DNA from 2 places in the Kitasatospora sp. NPDC053308 genome. Region 2 is predicted to be linked to the other one. Evidence: riboswitches for the same ligand, from Rfam matches in the RefSeq annotation. Region 2 holds a riboswitch; the other holds the start of a gene.
What was found. A riboswitch is a leader RNA that binds a small molecule or an ion and turns the genes downstream of it on or off. The one in region 2 is predicted to bind cobalamin.
Positions count from the first base shown of each region.

Region 1: it holds a riboswitch for cobalamin, as region 2 does, so the genes downstream of both, nicT (Nickel transporter NicT) here and ACZ6Y7_RS14470 (ribonucleoside-diphosphate reductase subunit alpha) in region 2, are expected to answer to the same signal.

Region 1 is NZ_JBVJJY010000017.1:55,418-60,368, reverse strand. It holds gene ACZ6Y7_RS29710 (hypothetical protein) at 1-901, opposite strand, end outside; gene ACZ6Y7_RS29705 (ArsR/SmtB family transcription factor) at 956-1,339, opposite strand; cobalamin riboswitch at 1,422-1,636, shown strand; gene nicT (Nickel transporter NicT) at 1,669-2,784, shown strand; gene rpmG (50S ribosomal protein L33) at 2,856-3,020, opposite strand; gene ACZ6Y7_RS29690 (M24 family metallopeptidase) at 3,165-4,271, shown strand; gene efp (elongation factor P) at 4,351-4,914, shown strand; gene nusB (transcription antitermination factor NusB) at 4,919-4,951, shown strand, end outside.
Region 2 is NZ_JBVJJY010000005.1:242,307-247,257, forward strand. It holds gene ACZ6Y7_RS14465 (ribonucleotide-diphosphate reductase subunit beta) at 1-991, opposite strand, end outside; gene ACZ6Y7_RS14470 (ribonucleoside-diphosphate reductase subunit alpha) at 1,015-3,414, opposite strand; cobalamin riboswitch at 3,606-3,737, opposite strand; gene ACZ6Y7_RS14475 (hypothetical protein) at 4,210-4,951, shown strand, end outside.

The DNA.
Region 1 (4,951 bases), on a different contig from region 2:
TCGTGGGGCGCTCCAGCGCGGCGCCGTAGACGGAGACCGAGCCGTGGTCGCCGATCATGACGTCGGCGGCGACGAGCGCGGCCTGCCAGCCCCGGTGGGGCGGGATGAGTCGCAGGCCCATCCGTCGGGCGTCGTCGAGCAGGGCCGCCGGGTCGTGCCGGCTCCAGATGTTGGGGTGCAGCACGACGGCCACGGTGTACTCGTCGGCGGGCAGCCGGCGGACCAGTCGCTGCGGCAGGTCGGGGTGGCGGCCGAATAACGAGTGCTCGCTCCAGGTGGAGTCGACGACGACGAGCCGTCGGCCGTCGACGGCGCCGAGCGCGGCGCGGTAGGCGTCGCGGGAGCGCCGGCTGCGCAGCATCCGGTCGAAGCAGGGGTCGCCGACCACCCGGGCGACGTCCAGGGCCTCGGGGCAGGAGACCCGCAGGCGGTCCAGCTGCTCGGGGTGGGAGAGGCCGAGGACGTCGACGAAGACCCGTCCCTGGTGGGTGAGTTCGTTGCGGGAGAGGCCGGCGGCGCTGACCGTGTCGCCGGTGGACTCGGTGACCAGCCGGTTGTAGCCGGCGCCGTGCGGGAGGACGACGAGCCGGGCGTCCAGGCGGTGCATGGAGGAGTGGACGGCGCAGGCGACGGCCAGGTCGAAGCGGTGCCGGACGGCGTCCTCCCAGTCCAGCAGGGTGAAGCCGGGCAGTCCGCGCAGGTAGTCGTCCAGGGCGCGGTCGGCGAAGGCGGAGCCGGGGTTGACGGTGAAGTAGCGGGCGATGCCGTCGGGGTTCAGCAGGGCGAGGACGTCCAGGACCCGGGTGGCGGAGGTGAGGGTGCGGGCCACCGCCAGCACGCGGGCCTTGACCGGTCGGGTGTTCCAGCGGTCGGCGGGCCAGGCGTGGGGGTGGGACGGCACGCCATGATCGTACTCATCCGGGTACCGGCCCGCGGGCTGTTCGCCGAGTGTCGGTCAGCCCGCCGCGGCGGTGGGCTCGTGGTGCTCGGAGGCGGCGCACTCGTCGAGGAGGGGGCGCATGTCCTCGTCCACGAGCCGGTAGCGCACCACACGTCCGTCCTTGTCGCCGGTGACCACGCCCGCCGTGCGGAGCAGCCGCAGGGCCTGGGAGACGGCGGGGTCGCGCATGCCGGTGGCGACCGCGAGATCGGTGACGGCGAGCGGTCCGGCCCGGTGGAGGGCGAGCAGCAGGGCGAGCCGACCAGGGTCGGCGAGCAGGGAGAACCGCTCGGCCCAGGACCGGACGTGCGCGGTGTCGCCGATCGCGGCGATGGCCTCGCAGACCCGGTGCCCGTCGATGGTGCGGTGGCCCGCGCGGTCGGCCGGTACGAGATGCATGCGGACATTCTTGCAGGCGGGCGGCTGTGATCCTGAACACCTGCGCAGGTGCGCAGCCTTGCATGGGTCGGGACGGGACCCCTACGGTGTAGCCCGCCGTGGTGCTCGGGAAGACCGGTGACGGACCCTCAGGGTCCGGAGTCCGGAGCGGCCCTCGCCACTGTGATCGGGTCATTCCGCCGGCTTCCGGGGGAGTGGAGTCCGTACCCACGACGCCACTGGGCGCCTCGCGCGCTCGGGAAGGCGGGTACGGGTGTTCCCGTAAGCCAGGAGACCGGCCACGGCACTTCACGAACTGATTCCACGAGGTGCTGGAGCGTGATCCGCAGATGACCCTGCCCGAAACCGCCGCTGCCGACGCGAAGGCGGCGCCCGCGGTGCTGCCCGGCTTCAGATGGAAGCGCGAGGACACCGTCCGCACGGCCGGGCTGATGGGGGTGATCCTGGCCATGCACGTGGTGGCCTTCGGGACCCTCGTCTTCCTGGTGGCACCCGAACGGTACGCGGTGGGCACCCAGGTCTTCGGGGTGGGCCTGGGCATCACCGCGTACACCCTCGGCATGCGGCACGCCTTCGACGCCGACCACATCGCGGTGATCGACAACACCACCCGCAAGCTGATGGCGGACGGGAAGCGGCCGGTGTCGGTGGGCTTCTGGTTCGCCCTCGGGCACTCCTCGATGGTCGTCCTCATGGCGGCCCTGGTGGCGGGCGGCGCGCAGCTGGCGAACACGCTGATGGACGACGAGTCGACCACCCACAAGTGGCTCGGGGCGGTGGGCACGACCACCTCCGGCGTCTTCCTCTACCTGATCGGCGCGCTCAACCTGGCGGCGCTGCTCGGCATCGTCAAGGTGTTCCGGGCGATGCGGGCCGGGCAGTACGACGAGGCGGAGCTGGAGGCGCACCTCGACTCGCGGGGCTTCATGGCCCGGGTGCTGAACCGGGCGACCCGCTCGATCACCCGGCCCGGGCAGATGTTCCCGGTCGGCATGGTGCTGGGCCTGGGCTTCGACACCGCGACCGAGGTCACCCTGATGGTGATGGCCGGCTCGGGGGCGGCCTCCGGACTGCCCTGGTACGCGATCGTCTGCCTGCCGCTGCTCTTCGCGGCCGGGATGAGCCTGTTCGACACGCTGGACGGGACGTTCATGAACTTCGCGTACCAGTGGGCGTTCTCCAACCCGGTGCGGAAGGTGTACTACAACCTGACCATCACGGGGTTGTCGATCGCGGTGGCGTTCATCATCGGCACGATCGAGCTGGTCGGGGTGCTGCACGAGAAGTTCGACCTGACCGACCCGGTGACCGGCTGGATCGCGGACATCTCGCTGGACAACGTCGGCTACGCCATCGCCGGGCTGTTCGTGGTGGTCTGGGCGGTCGCGATCGGGTACTGGAAGCTCGCCCGGGTCGAGAACCGCTGGGCGCCCCGGGAGCCGTGAGCCGCCCGGACGGCCGCGCCGAACGGCGCCCCCCCACCCGGGGAGGCGCCGTTCGGCGTTCTCGGTGCCGCTCAGCGCTCCTCGCGGAAGGCGACGTGCCGGGCCGCGACCGGGTCGTACTTGCGCAGGACCATCCGGTCCGGGTCGTTGCGGCGGTTCTTGCGGGTCACGTACGTGAAGCCGGTGCCGGCGGTGGAGCGGAGCTCGACGACGGGACGCAGTTCGCTGCGGGCCACGGGGTCCTCCTCGGTCCGGGGTGCCGGTTCGGGACCGCACCCGACATGGAAGTCATGTTCGTCTTGCCCAACACGAGCCCGGACCCGCCCATTCCCGGGGGTGCTCGGCGGGCGGTTCGGCCCGGGGGTTCGTAGGCTCGACGCATGGCGGATGCGTACGCGGGGCGGCGGGAGCGGGTGAGGGAGCACTGCAGTGCGGCCGGGGCCGATGCGGCGCTGATCACCCGGGCGGCGAACGTGCGGTATCTGACGGGCTGCGCGCCCTGCGGGGCGACGTTGCTGCTGACCAGGGAGCGCGCCCTGCTCGCGCTGCCGGACGACCTGCCGCCGGACGACTCCGGGGAGCACCTGATCGCCCCGGACGTCACCCAGCTGCCGGTGGCCGGCGGGGCGGACACCGCGCTGGCCGCCGCGGCCGCCGCGGCGACCTTCGGGGTGGCGGGCCTGGCGGTGGAGGAGCACGACCTGACCGTGAGCCGGCACCGGGCGGTGGCCGGTCTGGCCGGGAAGGCCCGGCTGGCCGACCTGGGCCAGGTGGTCGAGCGGTTGCGGGTGGTCAAGGACGAGCACGAGATCGCCGACCTGCGGATCGCCGCGGAGATCGCCGACCAGGCGCTCGGCGAGCTGCTGGAGTCGATCCTGGTCGGCCGCACCGAGCGCCACCTGGCGATGGAGCTGGAGCGCCGGATGATCGACCACGGCGCCGACCGGGCGGCCTTCCCGGTCTCGGTCGGCACCGGCAGCCACTCCGGGCAGGCCGCCCACCAGCCGACCGACCGCCGGGTGGAGGAGGGCGACTTCCTGACCGTCGTGATGGGCGCGCAGTACCGCGGCTACGGCGTCTCCACCGCCCGCACCTTCGTGATCGGAGCGGCGCCGGCGCCCTGGCAGGTGGAGCTGCACCGGCTCGTGTTCCGCGCCCAGCGGGCCGGGCGGGAGGCGCTCGGACCGGGTGTGGAGCAGTGCGTGCCCGACCGGGCCGCCCGGCAGGTCCTGGAGGCGGCGGGCCACACCGAGGCCTCCCCGCACCCGGTGGGCCACGGCATCGGACTGGAGATCAGGGAGGCGCCGCGCCTCGGCCCGTCGGACATGGGTAAACTGGACAGCCGCGTGCCGGTCACCGTCGGCCCAGGGGTCCACCTCCCGGGCAAGGGCGGGGTCCGGATCGAGGACACGCTCGTCGTGCGCCCCCTCGAGGAGGGCGGGCCCGAGCTGCTCACCATCACCACCAAGGAGCTCCTCGCCCTGTGACGGCGGCCCCGTGGGCCGTCGGCGGCAGGACGCGAATCCCTTGGTTCCTTGACAGCTATATCCAGGAGTAAGTGCGCCCGTGGCTTCCACGAACGATCTCAAGAACGGCATGGTCCTCAAGCTGGAGGGCGGCAAGCTCTGGTCCGTCGTCGAGTTCCAGCACGTCAAGCCCGGCAAGGGCCCGGCCTTCGTGCGGACGAAGCTCAAGGAGGTCCTGACGGGCAAGGTCGTCGACAAGACCTTCAACGCCGGCACCAAGGTCGAGACCGCCAACGTCGACAAGCGCGGCATGCAGTTCTCGTACAAGGACGGCGAGAACTTCGTGTTCATGGACATGGACACCTACGACCAGATCACCGTCGAGCCGTCCGTCGTGGGCGACGCCGCCAAGTACCTGCTGGAGGGCTTCGAGGCCCTGGTCGCCACGAACGAGGGCGCCGTCCTCTACATCGAGCTCCCGGCCGCCGTCGAGCTGACCATCTCCCACACCGAGCCGGGCGTCCAGGGCGACCGCTCCACCGGTGGCACCAAGCCGGCCACCCTGGAGACCGGTGCCGAGATCCAGGTCCCGCTCTTCGTCGTCACCGGCGAGAAGATCAAGGTCGACACCCGCGACGGCAGCTACCTCGGCCGGGTGAAGTAAGTCCGTGTCGGCCGCACGCAGCAAGGCCCGCACCCGG
Region 2 (4,951 bases):
AGTCGTCGTCGAAGGAGACCGAACCCTCGACCGCGACCTGGTACGCCGACACGCGCCGCTCGAAGAAGTTGGTCAGCTCCTGGACGTTCTGCAGCTCCATGAAGCCGAACGGGTTCGTCGAGCCGTACCGGATCGGCAGGCCGAGCCGCGCCAGGCGCTGGTCCGCCACGGCCTCCAGGTACTGGCGCATCGACTCGGTGTTCATGCCGGCCAGGCCGTCACCACACAGGTCCTTGGCGAACTGGAGCTCGGCCTCGACGGCCTCCTCCAGCATCTCCGTCACCTGCTTGGCCATCTCGTCGTCGAAGAGGTCGGGCTCCTCCTCGCGGACGGTGTCCACCACCGACATCGCGAAGTCCATGTGCATGGACTCGTCGCGGAACACCCAGTTGGTGCCGGTCGCCAGGCCGTGCAGCAGCCCCCGGCTCCGGAACCAGTACACGTACGCGAACGCGCCGTAGAAGAACAGGCCCTCGACGCAGGCCGCGAAGCAGATCAGGTTGAGCAGGAACGCCCGCCTGTCCTCCTTCGTCTGCAGCGAGTCGATGTGGTCGACCGCGTTCATGTACTTGAAGCAGAACTTCGCCTTCTGCGCGATGGAGGGGATGTTCTCCACCGCGGCGAAGGCCGCCGCGCGGTCCTCCGGGTCCGGGAGGTAGGTGTCCAGCAGCGTCAGGTAGAACTGGACGTGCACCGCCTCCTCGAACAGCTGGCGCGACAGGTACAGCCGCGCCTCCGGGGAGTTGATGTGCTTGTACAGGCTCAGCACCACGTTGTTGGCGACGATCGAGTCACCGGTCGCGAAGAACGCGACCAGCCGGCCGATCAGGTGGCGCTCGCCCTCGCTGAGCTTCGCCAGGTCGGCGACGTCGGAGTGCAGGTCCACCTCCTCGACGGTCCAGGTGTTCTTGATCGCGTCGCGGTACCGGTCGTAGAACGACGGGTAGCGCATCGGGCGCAGGGTCAGCTCGAAGCCGGGGTCGAGCAGCATCTTGCGGTCTTCGTTCGGGGTGCTCACTGGCAGGCCTCGCAGGACTCGGGGTTCTCCAGGGAGCAGGCGATGGCGTCCTGTTCGGCCTGGGTCATGGTGGGGGCGGGAACCGGCACGGCGGTGCGGGCGGCGCCGGAGGCGGCCTGGGCGATCCGGGTGGCCGGGCGCGAGCGCAGGTAGTAGGTGGTCTTCAGACCGACCTTCCACGCGTAGGCGTACATCGAGCTGAGCTTGCCGATGGTCGGCGCCGCCATGAACAGGTTCAGCGACTGGCTCTGGTCCAGGTACGGCATGCGGGCCGCGGCCAGGTCGATCAGCGCGCGCTGCGGCAGCTCCCACGCGGTGCGGTAGAGCGAACGGACCTCGGCGGGCAGCCAGGTGAACTCCTGCACGGAGCCGTTGGCGTCGCGCAGGGCGTCCCGGGTCTGCTGGTCCCAGACGCCGAGCTCCTTGAGCTCGCGCACCAGGTACGGGTTGACCTGCAGGAACTCACCGCTCAGCGTCTCGCGCTTGAACAGGTTGGACACCTGCGGCTCGATGCACTCGTACACGCCGGCGATGGACGCGATAGTCGCGGTCGGCGCGATCGCGAGCAGCAGCGAGTTGCGCAGGCCGGTCTCGGCGATCCGGGCGCGCAGCGCCGTCCAGCGGTCGGCCCACTGCGGGGCGGCCGTCGGGAAGTGGTCGATGTGCAGCTCGCCGCGGGCGGCGCGGGTCTCGCCGTACGCCTCGTGGCGGCCGAGCTGCTCGGCCAGGTCGGCGGAGCGCTCGTACGCGGTGAGCATGATGCGCTCGGCGATGAGGGTGGAGAGGGTCTTCGCCTCGGCGGAGTCGAAGTCGATCCGCAGCTTGAAGAAGACGTCCTGCAGGCCCATCACGCCGAGGCCGACCGGGCGCCAGCGGGAGTTGGAGGTGCCGGCCTCGGTGGTCGGGTAGAAGTTGATGTCCACCACGCGGTCGAGGAAGGTGACGGCGGTGCGCACGGTGGCGTCCAGCCGCTCCCAGTCCATGGCGCCGAGCAGGTCGTCGGCGGTGGCGCCGGGGGCCACGTGGGCGCCCAGGTTGACCGAGCCGAGGTTGCAGACGGCGGTCTCGGAGTCGTCCGTGACCTCCAGGATCTCCGTGCACAGGTTGGAGGAGTGCACCGTGCGGCCCGGCAGCGCGGTCTGGTTGGCGGCGCGGTTGGAGGCGTCCTTGAAGGTCATCCAGCCGTTGCCGGTCTGCGCCAGGGTGCGCATCATGCGGGCGTACAGGGTCTGCGCCGGGATGGTGCGGACGGCCTTGCCGGCCTGCTCGGCCTTGCGGTACGCCTCGTCGAAGTCGGCGCCCCACAGGTCGACCAGCTCGGGCACGTCGGCCGGGGAGAACAGCGACCAGTCCGCGTTGGCGTTGACCCGGCGCATGAACTCGTCCGGGATCCAGTGCGCCAGGTTGAGGTTGTGGGTGCGGCGGGCCTCTTCGCCGGTGTTGTCGCGGAGCTCCAGGAACTCCTCGATGTCGGCGTGCCAGGTCTCCAGGTAGACGCAGGCCGCGCCCTTGCGCCGGCCGCCCTGGTTGACGGCCGCGACCGAGGAGTCCAGGGTGCGCAGGAACGGCACGATGCCGTTGGACTTGCCGTTGGTGCCGCGGATCAGGCTGCCGCGCGAGCGGATGCGCGAGTAGGACAGGCCGATGCCGCCGGCGTGCTTGGACAGCCGGGCGATCTGCGCGTAGCGGTTGTAGATCGAGTCCAGGTTGTCCAGCGGGGAGTCGAGCAGGTAGCAGCTCGACATCTGCGGGTGCCGGGTGCCGGAGTTGAAGAGCGTCGGCGAGGAGGTCAGGTACTCCAGCCGGCTCATCAGGCCGTACAGCTCGGCGACCTCGCGCACGGACTGCTCGGTGTCGCCGACCGCCAGGCCACAGGCGACGCGGAGCAGGAAGTGCTGCGGGGTCTCGACCACCTTGCGGGTGATCGGGTGGCGCAGCAGGTAGCGCGACTGCACGGTGCGCAGGCCGAAGTACTCGAAGCGGTCGTCGCCCTCGACGTCGATCAGGGCGTCCAGCGCGGCGGCGTGCTTGGCGACGAAGTCCGCCGTGGTGTCGCCGATCAGGCCCTCGGCGTGGCCGACGGCGATCGAGGCGGAGAAGGACGTGGCGCCCTGGCTGTTCGCCTCGTCGACGATCTCCAGGGCGAGCAGGCGGGCGGCCAGCTTCGAGTACTGGGGGTCCTCGGCGATCATCGACGCGGCGGCGTCCACGGCCAGCCCGCGCAGCTCGGCGAAGTCCGAGCCGGCGTGGCGGCCGCGCAGCGCGGCGGCGGCGACATGGCCGGGGTCGACCTCGGTGAGGTCGGCGCTGCGGTCGGTGAGCAGCCGCAGCAGGGCGCCGCCGGGGTCGGAGACCGTCGGGTCGGTGAAGGCGGTACCGGAGCCCTGGGCGGGCAGCGTGGCTGAGGCAGCGGTGGTCAAGGCGCTCTCTCCTGGCGGCGATCGGCGGCGGTGATCGGGGTCACCGGGCCGATCGGGGCAGGGGAGCACGGCACGAACGCAGACGGCGTCGCGCGACGGTGTCTCCCCGGCCCGCCCGCGAGGCCCGGAGGGGTACTGCTGGTGCTGGCGCGGCCTCTGCGGGAGGGCCGTGGCGCAGGCCGCCGGCAGGTCATCGGACTCGCGGGGACGGCTGCTCCAGCCGCCCGCACACCGCTGCGGGGCAGTCCCGGATTCCCACCGGGTTCCCCTGCATCGACAGCAGGAGTGAGCATACATGTAGTGGTGCCTCCCTGATGCGGCACCACATGTAGTGCGGCGCGGTGTGTCGGACCGATGACCGGCGGTACCGTGCGGGCGGCGCGGCGCGGGGCTTCCGGCTGCCTCGGACGCCCGCCGCGGGACGCCGGATCCCGGCGCTCGGGCGGTCCGGTTCCGAGCCGCGGAACCCCCGGATCCCGGCCGCGGGCGGTCCGGATCCGCGCCTCGGGAGTCCTGGTTTCGATACGGAACGGTCACCGGGCGATCGGTGGTCGGGATGATGCCCTACGATCTGGGCGCATGAGCGACGGAACTGGCGTACCTGGGCACGGGCCGCAGGGGACGCCTCCCGCCGGGCCGGGGGGCGCACAGAATCAGCAGCCGGCGGTGCCGGGACCGGTGCCGCCGCCGAGCGGTGGGTTCGGGCCGCCGCCGGCTTCGTACGGGCCGGTCGTGCCGTCCCCGCAGCCGCTTTCCCAGCCCGTCCCACCGTTGACCCAGCCCCAGCAGCCGGGCGCGCAGCCGCAGCCGGTCCCCTCGCCAGTGGCGCAGCCGGTGGCGCCGCAGCCGCAGCCGGTGCCCCAGCCGGTTCAGCCGATGGCGCCGCAGGCGCAGTGGCAGCAGCAGCCGCCCCAGCAGCCCCTGCCGCCGCAGCGCGTCGAGCCGGACTGGGCGGCGCTGGCGGACCGCAACGAGGCCGACGCCAAGCGCAAGCGCCGGATGAAGGTGATCGGCATCGCGATCGCGGTCGTCGTGGTCGGCGGCCTGGCCGCGGGCGGCGCGCTGCTCCTCGGCAAGAAGGACGACACCGGGAAGACCGCCGGTCCGGTGGCCACGGCGTCCGGCTCCGACAAGCCCACCCCCGGCCCGTCCAGCGCGAGCGGGAGCCCGGGCAGCCAGCCGGACGACCCGTCGAAGCCGATCTGGGAGGCCGCCACCGACCCGGCGCCGCAGGACGCGGGGGCGCTGTTCTCCGCGCTGCAGGTGACGATCAACGGTGCGACCTGGAACCGGACCGTGGTCGCGTTGGACCAGCCCTGCTGGGACGGGAACTCCACCACCGGCGGGCTCGGCAAGGTCCTCGGCGACCAGGGCTGCCAGAAGGTGCTCCGGGCGACGTACGTCTCGGGGGACAGCGCGGTGACCGTCGGTGTCGCCGTCTTCGACCACAAGATCCAGGCCGAGACCGCGATGAAGAACTACGCCGGCCAGCTCAAGGGCCTCCCCGCGCCCG